DNA from 3 places in the Kribbella polygonati genome. Region 3 is predicted to be linked to each of the others. Evidence: riboswitches for the same ligand, from Rfam matches in the RefSeq annotation. Region 3 holds a riboswitch; each other region holds the start of a gene.

Region 1 (7,968 bases), 1.7 Mb from region 3:
TCACGTCCGAGCAGATGGGGATCGAGCAGGCGAAGGGGTTCGACAAGGCGCTGGACGCGTTCGCGGAGGACTGTGCGCAGCGTTCCTGCAAGCTCGGCAGCAGCAAGGACGAGGTGCTCGCCAAGGTCGACCAGCTGCTCAAGGACACCGACGAGAACCCGCTGCCGGGCGACGGGCAGCGCAAGGTCACGCAGGCGCTGGCGATGCTCGGCCTGGTCTACCCGCTGTACCTGAAGGAATTCTGGCCGCGGCTCGAGGACGCCGTGGCGGCGGGGCTGTCGGGTGACGGCAGCCGGCTGCTCGCGCTGGCCGACGAGTACACCGACCGCAAGCCGACCGGGTACGCCGACAACTCGAACGAGGTGCAGATCGCGGTGAACTGCAGCGACCGCCCGGACGCCACCTCGATCGCGCAGATCCAGGCGGACCTGCCGAAGTTCAAGGCGGCGTCGCCGCGGTTCGGCGAGTTCATGGCGTGGTCGTCGGTGGCCTGCGTGAACTGGCCGGTGAAGCCGACGAACACGCCGCACCCGATCAAGGCGGCCGGTGCGAAGCCGATCATGGTGCTCGGTACGACGCGCGACCCGGCGACGCCGTACGAGTGGGCGGTCGGGCTGGCGCACGAGCTGGAAAGCGGTGTCCTGGTCACCCGGGACGGCGACGGGCACACGGCGTACCTGTCCGGGAACGCCTGCGTGAAGAACGTCGTCGAGAGCTACCTCGTGCAGGGCAACACGCCCGCCGCCGACATCAAGTGCTGATCAGTTGGGCCGGTTGTCGCCGGGGGAGACCGGCATCTTGAGGGTGTCGATCGCGTGCTGGAGGACGGCGCGCAGGCCGGCCTCGTCCTGGGGGCGGCCGCCGACGGTGACCTCGACGGCGGACGTCTTGCCGTCGTCCAGCGAGATCCAGCGCGACAGGCCCATCCGCGGCCCGCGGATCTTGTCGACGTACGTGTAGACGAGCAGGCCGTTGTCGCGGCTCAGCACCTTCAGGTCCTTCTCGTCGATGCTGCGCTCGCGGTTGCGCACGAGCTCGTCCGGGGTCTGCTTGCTGCCGCGGGTGTCGAACCGGAGCTGCCAGACGCCGGTCGGGTCGAGGAACTTCGGCCGGGTGCCGCTCTGCGCGCTCTTCCAGCCGGTCGGCACCTCCGCGGACACCGGGTCGTTGTCGGTGCCGAAGTTCTGTACGACGTACTGCAGCCCGTCGGCCTGCAACCCGTTGCCGTGGCTCGGCGTACTCGAAGGGGCCGGGCTGACGATGCCCACCGGCTCGTCGTGCGCTGTGAACGGGTTGCCGCCCTTGACGACGACGACCGTGCCGAACGCGACCACACCGACGGTCATTCCCGCCAGCGTCATCAGCAGCGCCTGGTGCCTGGGCGTGAGCATCCCGACCTCGCTTCCCTCTCTCCCGCCCGATTATCGCCGACGAGAGGGGCGTCACCGCAAACCGCCGCGTACGCTGGCACGTCGTGGAGACGTCAGACACCGCTTTCCAGCAGGCCTTGCAGCATTACGACGACGGTACGGCCGAACGCGCCGAACTGAAGCTGCTCACCAAGGTGTTGCTGAACCGCCTGGTCGCGAAGGCGCCGGGGCACGCGGTGGAGGTACGGGTCCCGCCGTACGGCGCGGTGCAGTGCATCGAGGGCCCGCGGCACACGCGAGGTACGCCGGGAGCGGTGATCGAGATGCCGCCGGAGCTGTGGATCGAGGTCGCGCTCGGCCGGACGAGCTGGGCGGACGCGCGGATGTCGGGGAAGCTCCGGGCGAGCGGCGAACGGACCGATCTGACCGCGCTGCTGCCGCTCACGAACAGTTGACGAACACCCCGTGAACAACCGAGCCGCGGCCCCCGATAGGAACGCCGCGGCTCGGAACTGAGGGGATTCTCAGCTGACCCAGACCGTGGTGCGACCGAAGATGATCGCGAGCTTGCCGTCGCCGCGCATCTGCAGCACGGAACCCTTACGAGTGGTCTTGGAGGCCCAGAGCGGCTTCTTGGCGGCGCTGTACACGACGAAGTTGCCGTCGGTCTGCATGGTCGCGAACGCGCCCTTGCTGACCGTCTTGGTGCTCCAGATCGGCGTCTTGCCGTATCTCACGACCACCAGGTTGCCGTCGGCCTGCATCTGCGCGCGGTACACCCGGTTCTGCGAGTACAGCGCGACCGGGGAGCTCAGGACGCGGCCCGGGTACAGGTTGACCATCACCATGTAGCGGGACCAGACCGCCTTGCGGCGGACGTTGTAGAGCACCAGGTTCGAGTCGTCCTGGACGTTCAGGATCGCGCCGGTGCTGCCGGCGGTGCCGCTGGCCCAGACGACCGTACGGCCGGAGACGACGACCAGGTTGCCGTCGGGGCGCATGATCAGCGAGGAGGCCTTCCGGTTGGTCATGGTCGCCCAGATCGGGGTCCGGCCCTTGACCAGTACGGCGTTGCCGTCGGTCTGCATGACCAGCGTGTAGACCTTGTTCAGCGAGCGGAGGTACTGGCCGGGCTTCAGGTACTGGCCCGGCCGGAGCAGCCCGCCCGAGGGGGCGGCGGTGGTGGTGGTGACAGCCGTCTGCGACGCCGGGGCGGCGTGCGCGGCCGACGGAACAAGCAGGGTGGCACCGGCCGCCGCTCCCACGGCGAGGCCGGCGAGCAGGCGGGTGCCGACCGACTTGATCGAGATCATGCGGTTGTTCTCCGATTCCCGAGGATGGCCGGGACCTTTCCCGGCCGCCGAGATTGACGCCTTGGGCAACCAATCGGTTGTCACGCTAGGACGCTGCCGGGTCGCGCCCGGATCCTTTCGACGGTGGTGGAAAGGCTGGCGGTTAATCAGGTTCGTCCAGGGCGGTCGGACCTGTCACCATGTTCCGGTGGCAGCAAGTCTTCGTACGCGGCTGGCCCGGTTGCGTGTCGATCTGACCCCGTGGCGTGGTTCCCGCGACTTCCGCATCCTGCTGGTCGCCGGCTCGGTCTTCTTCCTCGGCGGCATGGTCGGGTACGTCGCGCTGCCGTACCAGCTGTACCAACTCACCGGCTCGAACTTCGCGGTCGGCGCGATGGGCCTGGTGACGATCGCCCCGCTGGTCGTGTTCGGCCTGTACGGCGGCGCGCTCGCGGACCACGTGGAACGCCGGAAACTGCTGGTCGGCACCGGGATCGCGCAGGTCGTGATCTCCGCGCTGATGGTGGCGAACACGCTGCTCGCGCACCCGCAGGTCTGGCTGATCTACGTCTGCGGCGCGCTGAACGCGGTCGCGTCCTCGCTGCAGCGCCCGTCGCGGGAGGCCCTGCTGCCGCGGGTGGTGAAGCACGCGGAGATCCCGGCCGCGGTCGCGCTCAGCTCGCTGACCTCGCAGATCGGGCAACTCGCCGGCCCGGCGCTGGGCGGCGTACTGGTCGGGTCCGTGGGCGTGACCTGGGCGTTCTCGGTCGAGCTGGCCGGGATCGTGTTCGCGACGCTGCTGTACGCCCGGCTCGGGTCCTACCGGTCGAAGGAGTACACCACGGCGCCGAGTCTGCGGGCGATCGGCGGCGGGGTCGTGTACGCGTTCCGCCGCAAGGACCTGCTGGCGACGTACCTGGTGGACATGGTCGGGATGTTCCTGGCGATGCCGATCGTGCTGTTCCCGGCGTTCGCGACCGCCGTACTGAAGGAGCCGCGGCTGCTCGGGCTGCTGTACAGCGCGGAGGCGATCGGGGCGATGTGCGCCTCGCTCACCAGCGGCTGGGCGAAACACGTCCACCACCAGGGGCGGGCGGTCGTACTCGCGACGATGGGCTGGGGCGCCGCGGTCGGGATCGCCGGGTTGGCGCCGAATATCTGGTTCGCGATCGGGTTCTTCGCGCTGGCCGGTGCTTGCGACATGGTGTCGGTGCTGTTCCGCTCGGTGATCTGGAACCAGACCATCCCGGACGAGATGCGCGGCCGGCTGGCCGGGATCGAGATGCTCGGGTACTCGCTCGGCCCGCTCGGCGGTCAGGCCCGCTCCGGCCTGGTCGCCGACCTGACCACGGTCCGCACCGCGATCGTCAGCGGCGGCATCATGTGCGTCGCCGGCGTGATCGCGACCTCGGTCTGGCTGCGCGAGTTCTGGCGGTACGACGCCCGCACCGACGAACACGCCGTCCGCGAAAGGCAACTCCGCGGCGCCGGATAGAGTCTCAGTCACCATGCGTACTCTGATCGCCGCCGGGCTGGCCGTCGTACTGCTCGCGGGGTGTGGTGGTCACGGGCAGGAGACCGCGCCGAGTGTGGCGCCGCTGGTGTCGGTGAGCGGGTTCGACACCCCGTCCGCGACGCCGTCGGACACGCCGTCGCCGACCGCGTCGGCGACGCCCGTCGAGACGCTGTGCACCACGATCGACGAGACGTTGGTCCGGACCACGCTCGCCGTACCGGTGGTGAAGATCGAACGCCAGAACCCGCCGGCCGAGATCGACATACCGTCGTACGACGTCTGCCAACTGACCCTGAGTACGGCGGCGAACGGGCCGGTGCTGCGGATCGGGGTCTCGGTGCTGCAGGCAACCGCCGCGACGCTCGCGGCGGCGCGGAAGGCGTACGCCGCGCACGGGCGCGAGCCGGCCGTGACCGCGCACGTCGGCCAGGGCGGGTACGGGACGAGCCAGTTCCTGGTGTTCCTGCTCGACGGCCGGCTGTACAAGCTCTCCGGTCCGCAGGCCACGCTCGCGAAGTACGTCGTACTCGGGCAGGAGGTCGCCCGGCAGGCGCCGAACCTGCCCGCGCCCGCGCTGGAGATCACCCGGCCGGAGTGCGATCGCGGGTCGGACGCGGCCGCGCAGGTGATGGGTGTGCCCGCGACGGCCCGCCGCGACGGCGAGACCCTCGTCGGCGACCCGGTCTGCGGCTGGATCACCGCGACGAGCGTGCTGTACTCGACGGTCCGCCGGGAGCCGGACGCGAAGGCGTTGATGGCCCCGCTCCGGAACGCCTCGACCTCGCAGTCGATCCCGCTCGGCGACGAGGGGTACATCGACACCGCGACCGGCCGGACCACGATCCGGGTCGGCGACGACAAGCTCGTCGACCTGGTCCCGCTGCCGGCGCGCGCGATCAACCCGGACCTGATGACCCAGTTCGCGCTCGCGTTGTCGTCGCTCTACACGCACTGAGCCGGGTGCTATGGTGACCGCGCCGTGGTGTTCGGGAAGCCGGTGAAGTACCGGCGCGGCCCTCGCCACTGTGATCGGGATGTGCACCTGTCGTACCCGTGAGGGGACCACTGGCCGCGTGCGGCTGGGAAGGTCAGGCCGGTGGACGCGGTACCCGTCAGCCAGGAGACCGGCCACGGCGCTGACCCGTCCACGAGGTGCTGGAGGAGCGGTCCGTTCATGGCCGTCGTACGTGTGCTTGCTGTCGCCCTGTCGTTGACCCTGCTGGCCGGCTGCGCGCCGTCCGCCGCGGAGAGTCCCGGGGCCACCACGGTGAAGAACTGCGGGATCGACGTGTCCGTCGACGGCCCGCCCAAGCGGGTGTTCGCGGCGTACCAGCCGGCGATCGAAATGGCCCACGCGCTGGGTATCTCGGACCGCTTGGTCGGTACGGCGTACCTCGACTCGCAGGTGCTGCCGGAGTACGCCGCCGCGCAGTCGAAGGCGAAGTACTTCAAGAACCTGCCGAGCCGCGAGGAACTGCTCAGCCTGCACCCGGACTTCGTGCTGTCCGGGTTCAACGACGTGTTCAGCGCCGCCGGGAGCGACGCGAGCTTCGGCAGCCGCAAGAGCCTGGCCGACCTCGGCGTACAGACCTGGATCTTCAGCCCGCTCTGCCCGACCGCGGACGGCAAGGGCGACGAGGCGATCGACCCGGCGACGGTCTCGATGGACAACGTGTACGCCGACCTGCGCGACCTCGGTCGGCTGTTCGGCGTCTCGGACCGCGCGGAGCAGGTGATCGCCGATCAGCGGAAGCGGATCGCCACGGTCGCTGCCGCGGTGAAGGATGCGCCGCGGCCGACCGTGGCGATCGTCCGGCCGGGGCTGGAGGGCGGCGGGATGACCGTGTCCGGCGGACCGGACTTCGGCACGGTGCTGATCCGGCAGGCGGGCGGCGTGAACGCGTTCGCCGACCTGACCTCGAAGCGGAACGTGCAGATCAGCGTCGAGGAGTTCATCAAGCGGGACCCCGACTACGTGCTGATCAGCGGGTGCTGCGACGCCTCGCTGACGCCCGCGGCCTCGCAGCCGGACGTGCGGAAGATCCTGGACAATCCGGCGTTCGCGAATCTGAAGGCGGTCCGCTCCAAGCACGTCGTACCGTGGCTGTTCGCGAACCACTCGGCCGGCGTCCGCGGCGCGTACAGCACCGAGAACCTCGGCCACATCCTGCATCCCGACCTGGTCAAGTGAAGCGCGCGGCCGGTCTGGTCGCGGTGCTGGCAGTCGTCGTCGTGCTGTCCTTGTGCGTCGGCGACCGCTGGATCGGGCCGGGCGAGGTGTACCGGGCGCTGGTGGACTTCAGCGGCAGCGACACCGACCGCGTGGTCCGGTACCTGCGGCTGCCGCGGACCGTCGCGGGGGTGCTGGTCGGCGCCGCGCTCGGGCTGTCCGGGGCGCTGATGCAGGGCGTCACCCGGAACCCGTTGGCCGACCCCGGCATCCTCGGCGTGAACGCCGGCGCCGCGGTCGCGGTGGTCGCGGCGATCGGGCTGTTCGGCATCCACAGCCTGACCGGGTACGTCTGGTTCGCGATGGGCGGGGCGCTGGTGACGACAGTGGCCGTCTACCTGGTCGGCGCGGTCGGCGGTACGACGCCCCTGAAGCTCGCGCTGGCCGGTGCGGCGATCTCCGCGCTGCTCGGTTCGATCACGTCGGCGGCGACGCTGACGGACCTGTCGACGCTGAATGAGTACCGCTTCTGGGTAGTCGGGTCGTTGTCGCTGGCGGACGTCCGGATTGTCGCCCAGGCGGCGCCGTTCGTTGCTGTCGGCATCATTCTGGCGTTGGTGCTCGGGCGGTCGCTGAACCAGCTCGCGCTCGGCGACGACCTCGCGCAGGCGCTCGGCACCCGGGTGTTGCTGGTGCGGGTACTGGCCGGTCTCGCGGTGGTTGTGCTGGCCGGTACGGCGACCGCCATCGCGGGGCCGATCGGCTTCCTCGGGCTCGCCGTACCGCATGTCGCGCGGCTCGTCGTGGGGCCGGACCAGCGCCGGATCCTGCCGTGCTCGATGCTGCTCGCGCCCGTCGTACTGCTGCTCGCCGACATCGTCGGGCGGGTTGTCGTACGCCCGGCCGAGTTACAGGTCGGGATCTTCACCGCGCTGATCGGTGCGCCGCTGTTCATCGCCCTCGTCCGCCGAACGGCCGCGTCATGAAGGTCGGCGTGGTCGCATCGGTGCTGACTGTCCTCGTCGGGGCCTATGCCCTGACCCACGGCGACTACACGCTGTCGATCGCCGAGGTACTGCGGACCTTGTCCGGGCACGGGACCCTGATCACGTACGACGTGGTCGTCGACAATCGGCTGCCCCGGGTGCTGACCGGGATCGGGGTCGGGGCGGCATTCGCGATCTCTGGCGCGATCTTCCAGCGGCTCGCCCGGAATCCGCTGGTCAGCCCGGACTTGATCGGTGTGAACGCCGGGGCCGCGTTGGCCGCCGTACTGGTCATCACTATGATCGGCAGCGGCTGGGTTCCGCTCGGGGCGCTGACCGGATCGTTGCTGGCGGCAATCAGTGTGTACCTGCTGGCGTACCGGAACGGGATGTCGGGGAATCGGCTCGTGCTGGTCGGCGTCGGGGTGACGGCGATCGTCGGGTCGTTGACGGCGTACCTGCTGACGCTCGCGGACATCTACACGGCGAAGAGCGCGTCGATGTGGCTGGCCGGGAGTCTCGCGGGGAGGTCGTGGACGCACGTCGTACTGATCGGGACCACGTTGGTGGTGGGGGTGCCTGCGGCGGTGGTGCTGACACGGCAGTTGCGGGTGCTGGAGCTCGGCGACGACGT
Region 2 (7,968 bases), 1.3 Mb from region 3:
CCGGGAAGGTGCCAGGCGGGCCGTACGTCGACCGGCGGCCGGTCGCCGCGGTTCGTGTCGAGCGTGATCGCGGTGCGGTGGAACTCGTGGCCGCGGACCCGGCGGCCCTCGTCGAAGAACGCGGTCGTGGTGGCGGCGACCGCCGTACGGTAGCCGAGGGTGAGCCGGGGCGTCATGGTCGCGGTTGCGGGGAGTACGCCGGTCATCTCGTGGCCGTCGAGTTCGCGGCAGAGGTACAGCAACCCGGCGCACTCCGCGATCACCGGAAGCCCGTCCGTCACCGCGGTCGCCACCTGCTCACGGAGCCCGACGTTCGCGGCCAGGGACTCGGCGTGCAGTTCGGGGAAACCGCCGCCCAGGTACAGTCCGGCGGTTGCTTCCGGCAACTTGTCCACCAGCGGGTCGAAGGTCACCACCTCGGCGCCTGCCGCGGTCAGGAGCTCGGTCGTCTCGGTGTAGTGGAAGGAGAAGACCGGACCACCCGCGACAGCAATCACCGGACGTCGGCCCGGAACTGTGGTTGGTGGGTTCCACGGGGTGGCTTGTTGCTGAGGGGCTGCATGGGCGGCTGCTGCTACAGCTTGGAGGTCTACGCCTTGGTGGACCAGTTCTGCTGCGGCGGCTACCGCGTCCCGGGCTTGGGTCTGTTGTTCGGTGGCGGGGATCAGGCCCAGGTGGCGGCTGGGGACGGTCAGACGCGTGTCCCGGCGCAGGACGCCCAGGACAGGTACGCCGGTGGGTGCGACACCGGCGCGTACTTCGGCCTCGTGGCGGTCGGAGCCGACCTTGTTGAGGATGACGCCGACGATGCGTACTTCGGTGTCGTAGGCAACAAACCCCTGCACCACCGCCCCGACGCTGCGCCCGGCCGCCGACGCGTCCACCACCAGGATCACCGGCGCCTGGAGGAGCTTCGCGACATGCGCGGTGGACGAGAAACCGTCCGTCCCGAGCGTACCGTCGTACAGCCCCATCACGCCCTCGACGACCGCCAGGTCCGCACCGGCCGAGCCATGCGCGAACAGCGGCGCAATGCGCTCCTCCCCCGACAGCATCGGATCGAGGTTCCGCCCCGGCCGCCCGGTGGCGAGCGCATGGAAGCCGGGATCGATGTAGTCCGGCCCGACCTTGAACCCGGCCACCACCAGCCCGGCCCGCCGCAGCGCCGCCATCAAGCCGACCGCGACCGTCGTCTTCCCGGCGCCCGACGACGGCGCGGCGACCACCACCCGCGGGATCACCACTCGATGCCCTTCTGGCCCTTCTGGCCGGTGTCCATCGGGTGCTTCAGCTTCGTCATCTCGGCGGCGAGATCCGCGGCCGCGAGCAGCGTCGGATGCGCGTCCCGGCCGGTGATCACGACGTACTGGTGTCCCGGCCGCGCGGTCAGCGTGCCGACGACCTCGTCGACGTCGATCCAGCCCCACTTCATCGGGTACGTGAACTCGTCCAGCACGTACAGGTCGTGCGTCTCCGCGGCCAGCCGGCGCTGGATCTCGCGCCAGCCCTCGAGCGCGTCGGCGGCGTGGTCCTCCTCGGTGCCGGCCTTGCGCGACCAGCTCCAGCCCTCGCCCATCTTGTGCCACTCGACCGGCCCGCCCTGCCCGGTCGACTCGTGCAGTTCGCCGAGCGCCTTGAACGCGGTCTCCTCGCCGACCTTCCACTTCGCGCTCTTCACGAACTGGAAGACCCCGATGTTCCAGCCCTGGTTCCAGGCCCGCAGCGCCATCCCGAACGCGGCGGTCGACTTCCCCTTCATCTCGCCGGTGTGCACCATCAGCAGCGGGCGGTTGCGGCGCTGCCGGGTGGTGAGGCCGTCGTCCGGTACGGCGGCCGGCTGTCCCTTCGGCATCTCAGGCCGCCTTCCGCTCGGTGACCGTCCGGATGAGGTTGCCGGCGGCAACGTCCCCGAGGTCGAGGTACTCCGCGCCGAGGTCGGCGGCCAGCTCCGCGGCCAGGCCGAGCCGGACGCCGCGGCGCGGTTCGCAGTCGACCACGACGGTGGCGATCCCGCGCTGGGCGAGCTGGCCGGCCGCCTGGCGGGCGCGGGCGAACGCATGGTCGCCGTACGTCGCGCGGCCGTCGGTGACGAGCACCAGGAGCGGGCGCCGTCGGGGGTCGCGGACGGCGGCGATCCGCAGCACGTCGGCGGCCCGCAGGAGGCCTTCGGCGAGCGGGGTCCGGCCGCCGGTGGGGAGGGTCTCGAGGCGCCGTACGGCGGTCTCGACGCTGCCTGTCGGCGGGAGTGCCACGGTGGCGGCGGGGCCGGCGAAGGTGACGAGACCGACGGTGTCGCGGCGCTGATACGCGTCCAGCAGGAGCGAGACGATCGCGGTCTTCACCTCGACCATGCGCTTCTTCGTTCCCATCGAACCGGACGCGTCGACGCAGAACAGTACGAGGTTGCCTTCGCGTCCTTCGCGGACGGCGAGCCGTACGTCGTCCGCCCGCACCATCAGCCCGGGCCCGGTCCGGCCACGAACTTTCTGGTACGGCGCCGCACTCCGCACCGTGCCCAACACATGCGGCCGCCCCGCCTCCCGCCCGACCCGCGCCCGCTCCCCCACAACCCGCCCCACCTCGGTCAAGGCCCGAGACCGCCGCCCAGCCACCCCGGCCCCAGCAGCAGAAACCCTCAACAACCGAGCCTTGTACGGCGCCGCGCTCCCGACAACCTCACCCTCATCCGCCCCGCCGGCCGCATCGCCGTCCGCCGGCCCGCTCCCTGCCGTCCCCCGCTCTGCCGTCCCCCGCTCTGCCGTCCCACGCCCTGCCGTCCCACGCCCTGCCGTCCCACGCCCTGCCGTCCCACGCCCCGCCGTCCCACGCCCCGCTGGCGCGCCGTCGTCCGCCGCGCGGTCGCGCGCGCCCAGCTCGGCAGTCTCGCCCGCCGCCCCACGCCCCGTGGGCGCGCCGGCGTCCGCCGCGCGGTTGTTCGGCCCCGCGGCCGCGTCGCGCTGCGCGCGGTCGTCGGCCGTTGTGTTCGGGCCGGCGTCGCCGGCCTGCGCATCCTGGCCGGGACCGCCAGGCCCGCCAGGTCCGCCAGGCCCGTCGGGGCCGTGTGGGCCGTGTGGGCCGTCGGGGTCGGGCGGGCCGTCGGGGTCTTCCTCGGGTGGGGTGCTGTTGTTGATGGCTTCTTCCAGTTGGTCGTGGTCGAGGCCGGGGGTGTCGAAGGGGTTTCGGCGGCGGCGGTGTGGGAGGGCGAGTCTGGCGGCGGCGCGGACGTCCTCGACCTCGACGACCGTACGACCAGACCAGGCCGCGTGCGCCACCGCCGTACGCGCGGTGACGAGATCCGCGCGCATCCCGTCCACGTCGAACGACGCGCAGATCTCCGCGATCTGCCGCAGCGCCGCGTCGGTCAGGATCACCTCGGACAGCAGGTCCCGCGCCTTCACGATCCGCTCCGCGAGCTCCCGCTGCGCCCCGTCGTACCGCGCCACGAACCCGTCCGGGTCCGCCTCGTACCCGAGCCGCGCCCGCATCACCTCGACCCGTACCGCCGGATCCCGGCTCGCGACCACGTCCACGGTCAGCCCGAACCGGTCGAGCAGCTGCGGCCGCAGCTCGCCCTCCTCCGGGTTCATCGTCCCGACCAGCACGAACCGCGCCGGATGCGTCACCGACACCCCGTCCCGCTCCACGGTCGCCCGCCCCATCGCGGCGGCGTCCAGCAGTACGTCGACCAGGTGGTCGTGCAGCAGGTTGACCTCGTCGACGTACAGCAGCCCACGGTGTGCGGCCGCCAGCAACCCAGGCTCGTACGCCGTAACACCTTCCGCCAGCGCCTTCTCCAGGTGCAACGACCCGAGCACCCGGTCCTCGGTGGCCCCGACCGGCAACTCCACCAACCGCGCGGGACGCACAACCCGCCCACCCGCGGCGCGCTCAGCGATCGCGGAGCCGCCCGACTCCTGCACGCCGGCGGACGCCCCCGCGTGGGGGCCATCGGGGCAGGTGGGATCCGGCCGCTCCGGGTCGCACGAGAAGCGGCACCCAGGTACGACGTCCACCGGCGGGAGGATCTCCGTCAGCGCCCGTACCGCGGTCGACTTCGCCGTACCCTTCTCGCCGCGGATCAGCACTCCGCCGATCGCCGGCGAGATCGCAGCCAGCACCAGCGCGAGCTGGAGTTCGTCCATTCCGACGACCGCGGTGAAGGGGAAGGAATTCGGCACTGCAGCCCGCATCGGCGGTCGCCCTTTCGTCGAGCGGGTGTCCACGCCCGCTACGGCTGGTACGCCGGGACCGCACGTGCGGGTCCGGCGGACGGCAGCGGATGTCCTGGCTTCCAGGCGCTGTCGAAACCGCGCAGACCTGGTCACAGTGGCGGGACCGCCCCGGACTCACACCGGTGTTCCTCCACAACCGTCGCCCCGATCATGCCACGGAGCTGTCACCCGCGCTGTGTGACCTCCAGGACAAAGGCCCGCACCACCGCGGCGTACCGAACCGCTTCTTCGAAGTGCGGGAAGTGTCCGGACCGCTCGAACGTGACGGTGCGCCCGCGCGGAACCGTCTCCCGATAGGTCCGGACGGACACGGGGTCGGTGGCCAGGTCGTCCACGCCCTCGATCAGCAGACTTGGCTGCGGCATCAGCGCGAGCCGGTCGAGCTTCGAGGTGTACAGCTCGTCGAGCGTGACCAGGTGGCTGTTCCCGCGCGCCCATTCCTCGTCGCTGAACCCGCCCTGCTCGCCGAGCGCGAAGAACTCGGCCCGCCGCGACGGATCGTGGAACGACAGCTCCTGGAACCGCTCCCCCAGCCCGAACGCCAGCTCGACCGAGCCGTCGGCCGGCGTCAGTCGGCGCGGTACGGCGGCCAGCTCGCGGCACCGCCGCGCCGCCTCGGTGTCGCCGAGCTCGTCGTACAACCGGGCGAAGATCGGCAGCCGATGACGGTCGTTCGCGTCGAAGTCCCAGCACGGGCAGTCGAAGATCACCGCGTTCACCGCGTCCGGGTGCCGGATCGCGTACTCGACCGCGTAGTTGCCGCCGGCCGAGTGACCGAGGATCGTCCAGCGTTCGATCCCCAGCTCGGCGCGCAGCTCCTCGAAGTCCGCGATCAGCAGGTCGAGGCTCACGGTCTCGCCGGGCGGCAGCGGGGTCCGCAGTACGCCGCGCTGGTCCGGCGCGATCAGCCGCAGCTCGTGCGCGAGCAGGTCGGCCTGGCAGCGCTGGTAGTGGTAGCCGCCGCCGTGGCCGTGGACGAAGAGCAGCGGCGGGGCGTCCGGGGCGCCGTACTCCGCGGTGCTGAGCTTCATCCGTGCCTCACCGGGTGAGGCGTTTGGCGAGGGCGGTGGCGGCGGTGTCGTCGCGGACCTCGCGGATGCCGACGATCGGGGTGACGGTGACGAATCCCGCGGCCAGCAGGGCCTCGTCGGTGCCGGGGATCGGGTTCGGGCGGGGCGGTTCGAGCGCGATCATCGGCTCGCCGGTGGGGGCGGTGGTGCCGACCAGACGGGAGCGTTTCGCCGGGCCGAGCGACGCGTGCCGTACGCCGGCCAGCTGCTCCAGCGGGCGGTCCGGCACGTTGATCGTCAGGACCGTACCGGCCGGCTCGGACTCGATCCAGCCGAGCGCCTCGCCCGCGACGGTCGCGGCCGTCGGCCAGTACCGCGGGTCGTCCGAGTCGAGGCTGACGGCAACCGCCGACGTACCGTAGCCGGACGCGGTGAGTGCCGCCGCGACGGTGCCGGAGTGGAAGATCGAGACGCCGATGTTCAGCCCGCAGTTGATCCCGGACAGCACCAGGTCGGGCGCCGGCCCGAGCGCGCCGAGGCACGCCAGCGCGACCGCGCCCGCGGGCGTCCCCTCGATGCCGACGTACGTGACACCGTTCTCCTCGTCGGACACGGTCCGGATCGGCCGGCCGACCATCCCGGGGCGGGCCGAGCCGACGCCGCTCTCGTCCAGCAGCGGCGCGACCACCTGGACGTCGTACCCGAGCGCGGCGATCGCCGGCGCGAGCGCTCGAATCCCAGGGGCGAGGTAACCGTCGTCGTTGGTGATGAGCACTCGAGGCATACGTTCACCCAATCAGGCGCGGTCCTCGATGTCACCCTCCGTCTCAAGGACCGCGCTCCGCAGCGTCTCCAGCGCCTCGTCGGTCGGCTCCGCCCACAGCCCGCGTTGCGCGGCCTCGAGCAGCCGTTCCGCGATCCCGTGCCGGGCCCACGGGTTCGACTTCCGGAAGAACTCCGCCATCTCCGGATCCGCGACGTACTCGCTGGTCAGCGACTCGTACATCCAGTCGTCGACCACGCCCGCGGTCGCGTCGTACCCGAACAGGTAGTCCACGGTGGCCGCCATCTCGAACGCGCCCTTGTACCCGTGCCGCCGCATCGCCGCCATCCACCGCGGGTTCACCACCCGCGCGCGGAACACCCGCTTCGCCTCCTCCTCCAGGGTCCGCGTCTTCACCTGGGCGGGAACGGCGGAGTCGCCGACGTACGCCTTCGGGTTCGCGCCGGTGAGGTGCCGGACCATCGCGATCATGCCACCGTGGTACTGGAAGTAGTCGTCGGAGTCCATGATGTCGTGCTCGCGGGTGTCGGCGTTCTTGGCCGCGACCTGGATCCGGGCGTACGCGCGTTCCATCGAGCCGCGGGCCTCCGCGCCGTCGAGGTCCTTGCCGTACGCGTACCCGCCCCAGACGGCGTACACCTCGGCGAGCTCCGCGTCGGTCCGCCAGTTCCGGGCGTCGACCAGCGGCAGCAGACCGGCGCCGTACGAGCCGGGCCTGGAGCCGAACACCCGGGCCGTCGCCTGCCGTACGTCGTTGCCTGCGGCAACGTCCTCGTCGACGTGTGCTTTCAGGAAGTTGTCCGCCGGCGCCTCGTCCAGGGCGGCGACCGTACGGACGGCCTCGTCGAGCAGCGCGACCACGTGCGGGAACGCGTCCCGGAAGAAGCCGGAGATCCGGATCGTCACGTCGATCCGCGGGCGGCCGAGCTCTTCCAGGTCCACGACCTCGAAGCTGGTCACCCGCCGCGACGCCTCGTCCCACACCGGCCGGCAGCCGAGCAGCCACAACACCTCGGCCAGGTCGTCGCCCTGCGTCCGCATCGCCGACGTTCCCCAGATCGTCAGGCCGACCGAGCGCGGGTACTCCCCCGTCTCGGCCTGATGCCGCGCCAGCAACGAGTCGGCGAGCGCCACGCCCACGTCCCACGCGTTCCGGCTGGGAATCGCCTTGGGGTCGACCGCGTAGAAGTTCCGCCCGGTCGGCAGCACGTTCACCAGCCCGCGGGTCGGCGACCCCGACGGCCCCGCCTCCACGAACCGCCCGTCCAACGCCCGCAGCACGTTCGCCAGCTCGTCCCCCGTCCGCCCCAACCGAGGCACAACCTCCGCCGCCGCAAACCGCAACGAAGCCACCACCCCACCCACCCCACGCCCGCCGCCACCGCCAGCGCCAGCGCCCTCGGCGCCGCCGGCGGTAGGCTCCCCCGGCTCCCCCGGCTCCCCCGGCTCCCCCGGCTCCCCCGGCTCCCCCGGCTCCCCCGGCTCCCCCGGCTCCCCCGGCTCCCCCGGCTCCCCCGGCTCCCCCGGCTTCCCTTCGACCCAGTCCCGGGCCAACACTTCGCTGACGACCACCGGGACCTTCGTCACGTCCCACCCGAGCGTCTCCATCCCGACAACGAGCTTCCGCGCGACCGCCTCGAGGATGTCCACGCCGTCGGCACCACTGACCGCGGGAAGGTCGGCGAGCGTCGCGAGATCGGCGAGATCAGCCGCAGACCCAGGACTGTCGAGCAGGGCAGCCTCGTCGACGCCGAACGCGTAGCCAAGGGCGGTACGGAGGCCCGGGATCGAGTACGAACCGCCCCACAACTGCCGCGCGCGCAGTACGGCGAGCACCAGGTTGACCCGCGCCTCGCCGGTCGGCGCGCCGCCGAGGATGTGCAGCCCGTCCCGGATCTGCACGTCCTTGATCTCGCACAGATACCCGTCGAGATGCAGCACG
Region 3 (7,968 bases):
GCGCTCGGAACCAGTGCCTGTTCGTCCGGGGACGAGGCGGCCGTCGACTCGTCCGCCGGAAAGCTGAAAGTGGTCGCGTCGACCGACGTCTGGGGCGACCTGGCCGGCCAGGTCGGCGGCGGCAAGGTCGAGGTGACCTCGATCATCACCAGCCCGGACGCCGACCCGCACGAGTTCGAGGCGAACACCCGCAACCAGGCGGCGCTGGCCGGCGCCGCGGTCGTGATCGAGAACGGCGGCGGGTACGACGACTTCATGGACCGGATGCTGAAGACCGCGAAGAACCCGTCCGCGACCGTCCTGAACGCGGTCACGATCTCCGGCCGGACGGGCAACGAGCACGTCTGGTACGACTTCCCGGCGGTCGCGAAGGTCGTCGACCGGATCGAGCAGGCGTACGCGAAGGCCGCGCCGGCGGACGCCGCGACGTTCGAGCAGAACGCGACCGCGCTGAAGCAGAAGCTCGACGGCCTGGTCCAGCAGGAGGCGACGCTCAAGACGAAGTACGCCGGCCAGCCGGTCGCGATCACCGAGCCGGTGCCGCTGTACCTGCTCGAGGCGGTCGGCCTGCAGAACAAGACGCCCGCCGAGTTCAGCGAGGCGATCGAGGAGGGCAGCGACGTACCGGCCAAGGTCCTGGCGGCGACGCTGCAGCTGTACAGCAAGCACGAGGTGAAGCTGCTGGCGTACAACGAGCAGACCAGCGGGCCGGAGACCGAGAAGCTGCTCGCCGCCGCCAAGCAGAACAACATCCCGGTGGTGCCGGTCACCGAGACGCTCCCGAGCGGCAAGGACTACATCGGCTGGATGACCGCGAACCTCGACGCGGTCGGCGCCGCGCTCGGGCGATGAGCGTCGTACTGACCCTGGAGCAGGCCGCGCTCGGCTTCGGGGCCCGCACGCTCTGGGACGGCCTCGACCTCGAGGTGCACAGCGGCGAGCTGATCGCCGTACTGGGCGCCAACGGGTCCGGGAAGTCCAGCCTGCTCAAGGCGATCCTCGGGCAGACCCGGCTCCGGGCCGGTACGGCGACGTTCCTCGGTACGCCGGTCCGTCGCGGGGACCGGCGGATCGGGTACGTCCCGCAGCAACGGCCGGCCGACGACGGCGTACCGCTGCGGGGCCGGGACCTGGTCGCGCTCGGCGTGGACGGGCACCGGTGGGGCGTGCCGATCCCGTCGCGGCGCCGCCGGCAGCGGGTGAACCAGCTGCTGTCGTCGGTCGGCGCCGAGGCCTACGCGTCGACCCCGTTGTCGTCGTTGTCGGGCGGCGAGCAGCAACGGCTGCGGATCGCGCAGGCGCTGGCGGCCGACCCGCGGTTGCTGCTGTGCGACGAGCCGTTGCTGTCGCTGGATCTGCCGCATCAACGGCTCGTCAGCGACCTCGTCGACGACGCCCGCCGCCGGCTCGACCTCGGCGTACTGTTCGTCACGCACGACATCAACCCGATCCTGGACCAGGTCGACCGGGTGCTGTACATCGCCAACCGGCGGTTCCGGACCGGTACGCCGGACGAGGTGCTGACCACCGACGTACTGAGCGAGCTGTACGACGCGCAGGTCGAGGTGATCCGGCACAACGGGCGGATCCTGGTCGCGGGCGTCCCCGAGCAGCAGCACGAACCGGTCGGTGCCCGATGATCTTCGACTTCTCCGGGTACGCCGAACTGCTGCCGCTGCTGCGGAACTCGATCATCGCGTGCGTCGCGCTCGGCGTCGTCGGCGGGCTGATCGGGGTGTTCGTGATGACGCGCGACATGGCGTTCGCGGTGCACGGCGTCAGCGAGCTGTCGTTCGCCGGCGCGGCGGCCGGGCTGCTGTTCGGCGCCGGCGTGGTCACCGGGGCGCTCGCCGGATCGCTGGTCGCGGCGCTGCTGATCGGCGTACTGGGTGCGCGGGCGCGGGACCGGAACTCGGTGACCGCCGTACTGATGCCGTTCGGTCTCGGGCTCGGCATCCTGTGCCTCGGGCTGTACCACGGGCGGGCGGCGAACAAGTTCGGCCTGCTGACCGGGCAGATCGTGGCGATCGACACGCCGCAGATCACCTCGCTGATCGCGATCTCGGTGCTGGTCGTGGCCGGGTTGGTGCTGGTGTGGAGACCGTTGCTCTTCGCAAGCACCGACGCCGAGGTCGCGGCCGGGCGCGGGGTTCCGGTCGGCGTGCTGTCGATCGTCTTCATGATCCTGCTCGGCCTCGCGGTCGCGGTCTCGGTACAGATCGTCGGGGCGCTGCTCGTGCTCTCGCTGCTGGTCACCCCGGCCGCGGCGGCGCTGCGAGTCTCGTCGTCGCCGATCGTCGTACCGCTGCTCAGCGTCGCGTTCGCCGTCACCGCGTCGGTCGGCGGAATCCTCTTGTCCGCAGGGAGTTCGGTGCCGATCAGCCCGTACATCACGACGATCTCGTTCCTCGTCTACCTCGGGTGCCGGCTGGTGTCCTCCTTTAAGCTGGCCCGGTGAACGATCTGTCGGCATTGCTGGGGAACGGGCGCGGTACGGAGTTGTTGCTGTACGGGATGACGCCGCCGCGGCGGTCGATCGCCCCGGACGCGCTCGAACGCTTCACCGCGGTGACGCGGACCCGGCTCGAGCAGCTCGACATCGACGCGCTGATCCTCTACGACATCGACGACGAGGCGGAGCGGATCCCGGAGCAGCGCCCGTTCCCGTTCAGCCCGACGATGGACCCGGCGGACTTCCTCGCCGACCACCTGTCCTGGTGGGACCGGCCGGCGATCGTGTACCGCTCGGTCGGCAAGTACACCGCGGCCGAGCTGGACTCCTGGGTCCGGCGTACCTCGGACCGGCTCGGCACCGTGATGGTCGGCGCGCCGACGAGCTCGGCCGACGTACGGACGACGCTGCCGGCCGCGTACGACCTGTGGCAGCGCTCCGGGTCGGCGCTGCCGCTCGGCGGCGTGACCATCCCCGAGCGGCACTCGTCCCGCCTGGACGAGCACCAGCGGCTGCTCCGGAAACAGCGCAGCGGTTGCTCGTTCTTCGTGACGCAGATCATCTACGACGTCGGCGCGGCGATGGACCTGGCGTCGGACTACCTCTATCTGTGCCGCGCCGAGAGCGTCGAGCCGGTGCCGATCGTGTTCACGCTGTCGATCTGCGGCTCGGTGAAGACGCTGGAGTTCCTTGCCTGGCTCGGCGTCCGCGTACCACGGTGGCTCCGCAACGAGCTGGTGCATTCGGTGGATCCGGTCGCGGACTCGTACGCGCACTGCGTCGAGATCGCCCGTACCCTGTCGACGTACTGCCGGGACCGTGGGATCCCGTTCGGGTTCAACGTCGAGAGCGTGTCGACGCGGCGGATCGAGAACGACGCCAGTGTCGAGCTGGTCAAGGAGTTGCGGACCTTCGTCGGTTGACTGGCCGGGGGTGCGGTCCGTACGCTCCCTGTCAGTGACGGCGCAAGGAAGCCGATGAGAATTCGGCACGGTCGCGCCACTGTGAGCCGGACATGGTCCGGTAAGTCAGATACTTCGCCGTCACGACGCTCCACTGGTAGCGGGACGCACGATCCCCTGAAGGAGGCTCTCACGTGAGTAATCTGTCTGCGTCGACGACGGTTGTTCTTCCGGTGTCGAAGGCCGTGCTGTGGCTTGTCGGTACGGCGTTCCTGGCATTCCTTGCGTACTACTTCATCGGCGTCGACCAGGGCGCGTACTCGATCTTCGGCAAGGACATGCACGTCCACGAGTTCGTGCACGACGCGCGGCACTTCCTCGGCTTCCCCTGCCACTGAGGTGGAGCGCAAACTGATCCTCCGCGGCCTGCTGGCCGGCGGAGCGGGCGGCCTGGCCGCGTTCGGTTTCGCCCGGATCTTCGCCGAACCCCAGATCCAGGCCGCGATCGCGTACGAATCCGGCCGCGACGCCGACCAGCCGCCCGAGCCCGACCTGTTCAGCCGGACGCTCCAGGCGAACGTCGGACTGGGCGTCGGCATGATCCTGTTCGGGGTCGCCATGGGCGCCGTGTTCGCGGTCGCGTACACGATCTGCCTCGGCCGCGTCGGCCGGATCCGCCCGCGGACGTTGGCGATGCTGATCGCCGCGGGCGGTTTCCTCGGGTTCTACTTCGTACCGTTCCTCAAGTACCCCGCGAACCCGCCCGCGATCGGCCACGAGGAAACCATCCGAACCCGTGCCAACCTGTACCTGGTCATGGTCGTCTGCTCGCTCCTCTTCCTGATCGCCGCCGTTGCCCTGGGCAAGCTCCTGCGCCCCCGCTTCGGCAACTGGAACGCCACCCTCCTGGCGCTGGCGGCGTACGTCGTACTGATCGGCGCCGTGATGGCCGTCCTGCCATCCCTCGGCCACCTCGCCGCGAACGTCCAGGAGTACGGCCGGCACGCAACCGAGACCCCGTTGCCGCTGACCGACTCCCACGGCACAATCGTCTACCCCGGCTTCGACGCGGACCGCCTCTACGCGTTCCGCCTGTACTCCGTCGGCGCACAACTCCTGCTCTGGGGCGTAATCGGCACCGTCTTCGCCCCACTCGCCGACCGTCTGCTCCGCACTCCCGTCCAGGTCGCGGTGTGACTCTCCTCGCCCGCATCGCCGACCTGGGCCCGTTCTTCGCCGTCCAGCACCTGCTCTGGGGCGTACTCGGCACCGTCTTCGCTCCACTCGCCGACCGCCTGTTCCGCACTCCAGTCCAGGTCGCGGCGTGAGCCTCCTCGCCCGCATCGCCGACCTGGGCCCGTTCTTCGCCGTCCAGCAGCATGCGAACCCGGCGCCGGCGCCGCCCTGGCGCCGGCTCGTGGAGCTCGTCGACAATCCTGCGATCCTGGCGGACCGCATCGCCCGGACCCGGGCCTACCTAGGTGCCGCCAGCGGCCAGGACCCTGCCGCGATCGAACCCCGCGTCGCCGCCTCGGTCACCCACTTGGGCATGGTCGCCCGCCTCATCTCCCCAGCCCTCGCCGCCGTCGTACTCGAGGACCGCGTCCCGAACCTCACCCTCGACCAACTCCACTGGCAACCCGTCCTCGGCGGCACCTTCCCCCTCTCCCTACCCCCAATCCCACCGGCCGGGGGAGACCTGCACCACGAACTCTTCGACGGCCCGCTGCCCGCGATCGCCCAGGCTTTCGACCTCTCGGACCACATCCTGGTAGGCAACGTCGCCTCAGCCGTCAACGGCGCCGCCACCGCCCTATCAAACGCCGCCCCCACCCTCGCCACCCGCGCCCGCGCCGTCGCCACCGCCCTGCTGGACGTCCCACCCCTTCGCGACGCCCACACCTCCAACCCCTTCCGCCGCCGCAGCTGCTGCCTCATCTACCGCGCCGCTCCCGATCACAACGGCCCTCTCTGCGGCGATTGCGTCCTCAACAAGTCCTAAATCTGTGGATAACTATTTCCCTTGAAAATAAGGGGTTCCCGGCTTTGAAAACTGTCGGAACCGCCAGCTACAGTCATCGGCATGGACATTCTCGGCGGACGGACAGTGGTTGCTATCAGCAACCATGAGGTGCTGCCTGCCCTGGATGAGGTCCGTGCCGAGATCGTCCGCCTGCGATCCGTCGAGTTGCAACTCATCGCCCGCTGCGAGGCCGACGGCCTGCCCGAGGAAGTCGGCGCCCGCGACACCGTCGAACTCCTGACCCTGCGCCACCGCCGCGACCGCACGGAAGTCTGGCGCGACGTCCGCCTGGCCCGTGCCCTGCCCAAGTACCAAGCCGTGAACACCGCCCTCGCCGACGGTGTCGTGTCGGCCGACGGCACGGTCCACCAGGTGCAGACCGGTCACGCGGCCGCGATCATCACCGAACTCGAACGCGTCCGCGACCGCGTCCCGGTCGAAACCCTCGACGTCACCGAGCACCAACTGGTCGGCCTCGTCCCCACCCACACCCCGCAAGAACTCCGCACCGCCGCCAAGCACCTGTGTGACCGGATCGACGCGGACGGCCCCGAGCCCGCGGAACAGAAGGCGTACGAGCGCGAGTCGTTGACGTTGAGTGCCGCGGAGAACGGGGTGAAGTTCCGCGGCTACCTGGCCAACGAGAACGCCGAACTGCTGCGCGCGATCGTGCATGCTGGTGCCCGTCCGCACAAGACCTTCGACGGTGAGCATGACCCGCGTCCGCGGGACAAGCGTCAGGCCGACGCGCTGACCGCCGCGTTGACGGTGGCGTCGAATGCGTGGGACACCGACACCGCGGGCCACGGCGCGAAGGCGAACATCACCGTGACGATCGACCTGGACGACCTGAGGTCGGCGACCGCGCACGCGACCGGCCAAACCGTCTACGGCGACGACTTGTCCGCCGCCACCATCCGCCGCCTGGCCTGCGACGCGAACGTCATCCCCCTCGTCCTCGGCTCCAACTCCGAACCCCTCGACGTCGGCCGCCGCGAACGCCTCGTCACCCGACACATCCGCCACGCCCTCATCGCCCGCGACCGAAGCTGCGTCGTCTGCGCCGCACCCCCGGTCATGTGCGACGCCCACCACCTGACCTCTTGGCTGGACGGCGGCCGCACGGCCATCGACAACCTGACCCTCTTGTGCCGCCGTCATCACGTGGACCTGCACAACGGCCGCTGGCGCATCACCATCACCGACGGCAAGGTCCAGGTGGCCCGCCCCACCTGGGCCAACCCAACCACCGTCTACAGCACCCAACAACCATCCGCCGCCCCCGCACCGCACGAACCCCCCGACATACCCGACCCACCGAGCGCCGCACCCGCAACCCCAGCCCACCCCCACAAGTCACCAGCCAACCCGTGGGGCAACCCACCCCTGCCCGCCCCACAAACCACCCGCTGGAAAGCCGACGAAGCAACCCTCACCGCCGCAACCCGCTTCGCCGTCTGGGGAGACCAACTCCCCACCACCTCCACCACCTCCACTACCCCCACCACCTCCACTACCCCCACCACCTCCACTACCACCTCCACTACCCCCACCACTACCCCCACCACTACCCCCACCACTACCCCCACCACTACCCCCACCACTACCCCCACCACCCCCGCCACCGGCCCACCCCCCTTCGCCACGATCTAACCCCCGGCGCCAGATCGAGGATCACGCCGTCAACCGTCGGACGCGGGTACCCACCAACCCCTGCCCCGACGAATCCAACACGCCCCCACCGACCAGACGCCCCGCTCCCGGAGCTCCGTCTCCCTCCGACCCCGGGCCCAGGCCCGGGGACTTCGGGACCGCCGGGACTTCGGGACCGCCGGGACTTCGGAACCGCAGGACCTCCGGACCTCCGGATCTAGGGACTCCGGGACTCCGGGACCTGGGGACCTCCGGACCGGCGGGGGCACTTCGGGACCGCCGAGCCCTCGGACCTCCTGACCGCCGGCACTTCGGGACCGGGGCACTTCCGGACCCCGGACCTCCCGGACCCCGGACCTCCCGGACCCCGGACCTCCCGGACCTCCCGGACCCCGGACCTCCCGGACCCCGGACCTCCCGGACCCCGGATCTCCCGGACCTCCCAGACCTCCCTGTGGTCCGGACCCACAGCCTTCCTCCGCTCACGGTTCTCAGACCATCCGGCTTGGCGCACACGAATGGCTTCAACATCCGGCGGCCGTGAGACCACCACGGCCACCCGCTCGACCACCTGAACCCCGGAGCAATCCACCTCCGCCTGCCGTCACGTCATACGCGTGCCTGCGCTGGACGCCAGCCTCTGCAAGGCGGACCCGACCGCATCACCACGCGCCCCACCAACGCGGCCAGTCGGCCACCGCAGAGAGGCCCTCCATGCCGACCGCGACCACGGCACCCTCGTAATCAACCTCCGCACTGCACCTGCAGCACTCACAGCACGTTCCGCGCCCACCGTCCCCGCCACCCACCCGTCCGGCGTACCCAATTTCCCGCCATACCCAGCGTCCCTGCCGTGCTCGCGGCATCCGACGTGCGCGCGGTGCGTGCCGCGCCCGCCGTACGTGCCGCGCCCGCCGTACGTGCGGCACCGGCCGTAT

What was found. A riboswitch is a leader RNA that binds a small molecule or an ion and turns the genes downstream of it on or off. The one in region 3 is predicted to bind cobalamin.
Region 1: another riboswitch for cobalamin. It lies ahead of ACQHIV_RS27165 (ABC transporter substrate-binding protein); the one in region 3 lies ahead of ACQHIV_RS19425 (CbtB domain-containing protein).
Region 2: another riboswitch for cobalamin. It lies ahead of ACQHIV_RS13310 (magnesium chelatase subunit D family protein); the one in region 3 lies ahead of ACQHIV_RS19425 (CbtB domain-containing protein).

Annotation. Positions count from the first base shown of each region.
Region 1 is NZ_CP190129.1:5,744,405-5,752,372, reverse strand. Features, by position in the region: gene ACQHIV_RS27195 (alpha/beta hydrolase) at 1-761, shown strand, start outside; gene ACQHIV_RS27190 (hypothetical protein) at 762-1,391, opposite strand; gene ACQHIV_RS27185 (sterol carrier family protein) at 1,475-1,825, shown strand; gene ACQHIV_RS27180 (hypothetical protein) at 1,895-2,683, opposite strand; gene ACQHIV_RS27175 (MFS transporter) at 2,871-4,157, shown strand; gene ACQHIV_RS27170 (hypothetical protein) at 4,171-5,133, shown strand; cobalamin riboswitch at 5,142-5,325, shown strand; gene ACQHIV_RS27165 (ABC transporter substrate-binding protein) at 5,353-6,369, shown strand; gene ACQHIV_RS27160 (FecCD family ABC transporter permease) at 6,366-7,334, shown strand; gene ACQHIV_RS27155 (FecCD family ABC transporter permease) at 7,331-7,968, shown strand, end outside.
Region 2 is NZ_CP190129.1:2,770,523-2,778,490, forward strand. Features, by position in the region: gene ACQHIV_RS13300 (cobyrinate a,c-diamide synthase) at 1-1,244, opposite strand, end outside; gene cobO (cob(I)yrinic acid a,c-diamide adenosyltransferase) at 1,238-1,852, opposite strand; gene ACQHIV_RS13310 (magnesium chelatase subunit D family protein) at 1,854-4,190, opposite strand; cobalamin riboswitch at 4,258-4,413, opposite strand; gene ACQHIV_RS13315 (alpha/beta fold hydrolase) at 4,397-5,263, opposite strand; gene surE (5'/3'-nucleotidase SurE) at 5,271-6,026, opposite strand; gene cobN (cobaltochelatase subunit CobN) at 6,039-7,968, opposite strand, start outside.
Region 3 is NZ_CP190129.1:4,081,203-4,089,170, reverse strand. Features, by position in the region: gene ACQHIV_RS19445 (metal ABC transporter solute-binding protein, Zn/Mn family) at 1-852, shown strand, start outside; gene ACQHIV_RS19440 (metal ABC transporter ATP-binding protein) at 849-1,640, shown strand; gene ACQHIV_RS19435 (metal ABC transporter permease) at 1,637-2,458, shown strand; gene ACQHIV_RS19430 (methylenetetrahydrofolate reductase) at 2,455-3,375, shown strand; adenosylcobalamin (AdoCbl) riboswitch at 3,410-3,499, shown strand; gene ACQHIV_RS19425 (CbtB domain-containing protein) at 3,549-3,752, shown strand; gene ACQHIV_RS19420 (CbtA family protein) at 3,754-4,551, shown strand; gene ACQHIV_RS19415 (hypothetical protein) at 4,548-4,682, shown strand; gene ACQHIV_RS19410 ((2Fe-2S)-binding protein) at 4,679-5,356, shown strand; gene ACQHIV_RS19405 (DUF222 domain-containing protein) at 5,438-7,030, shown strand.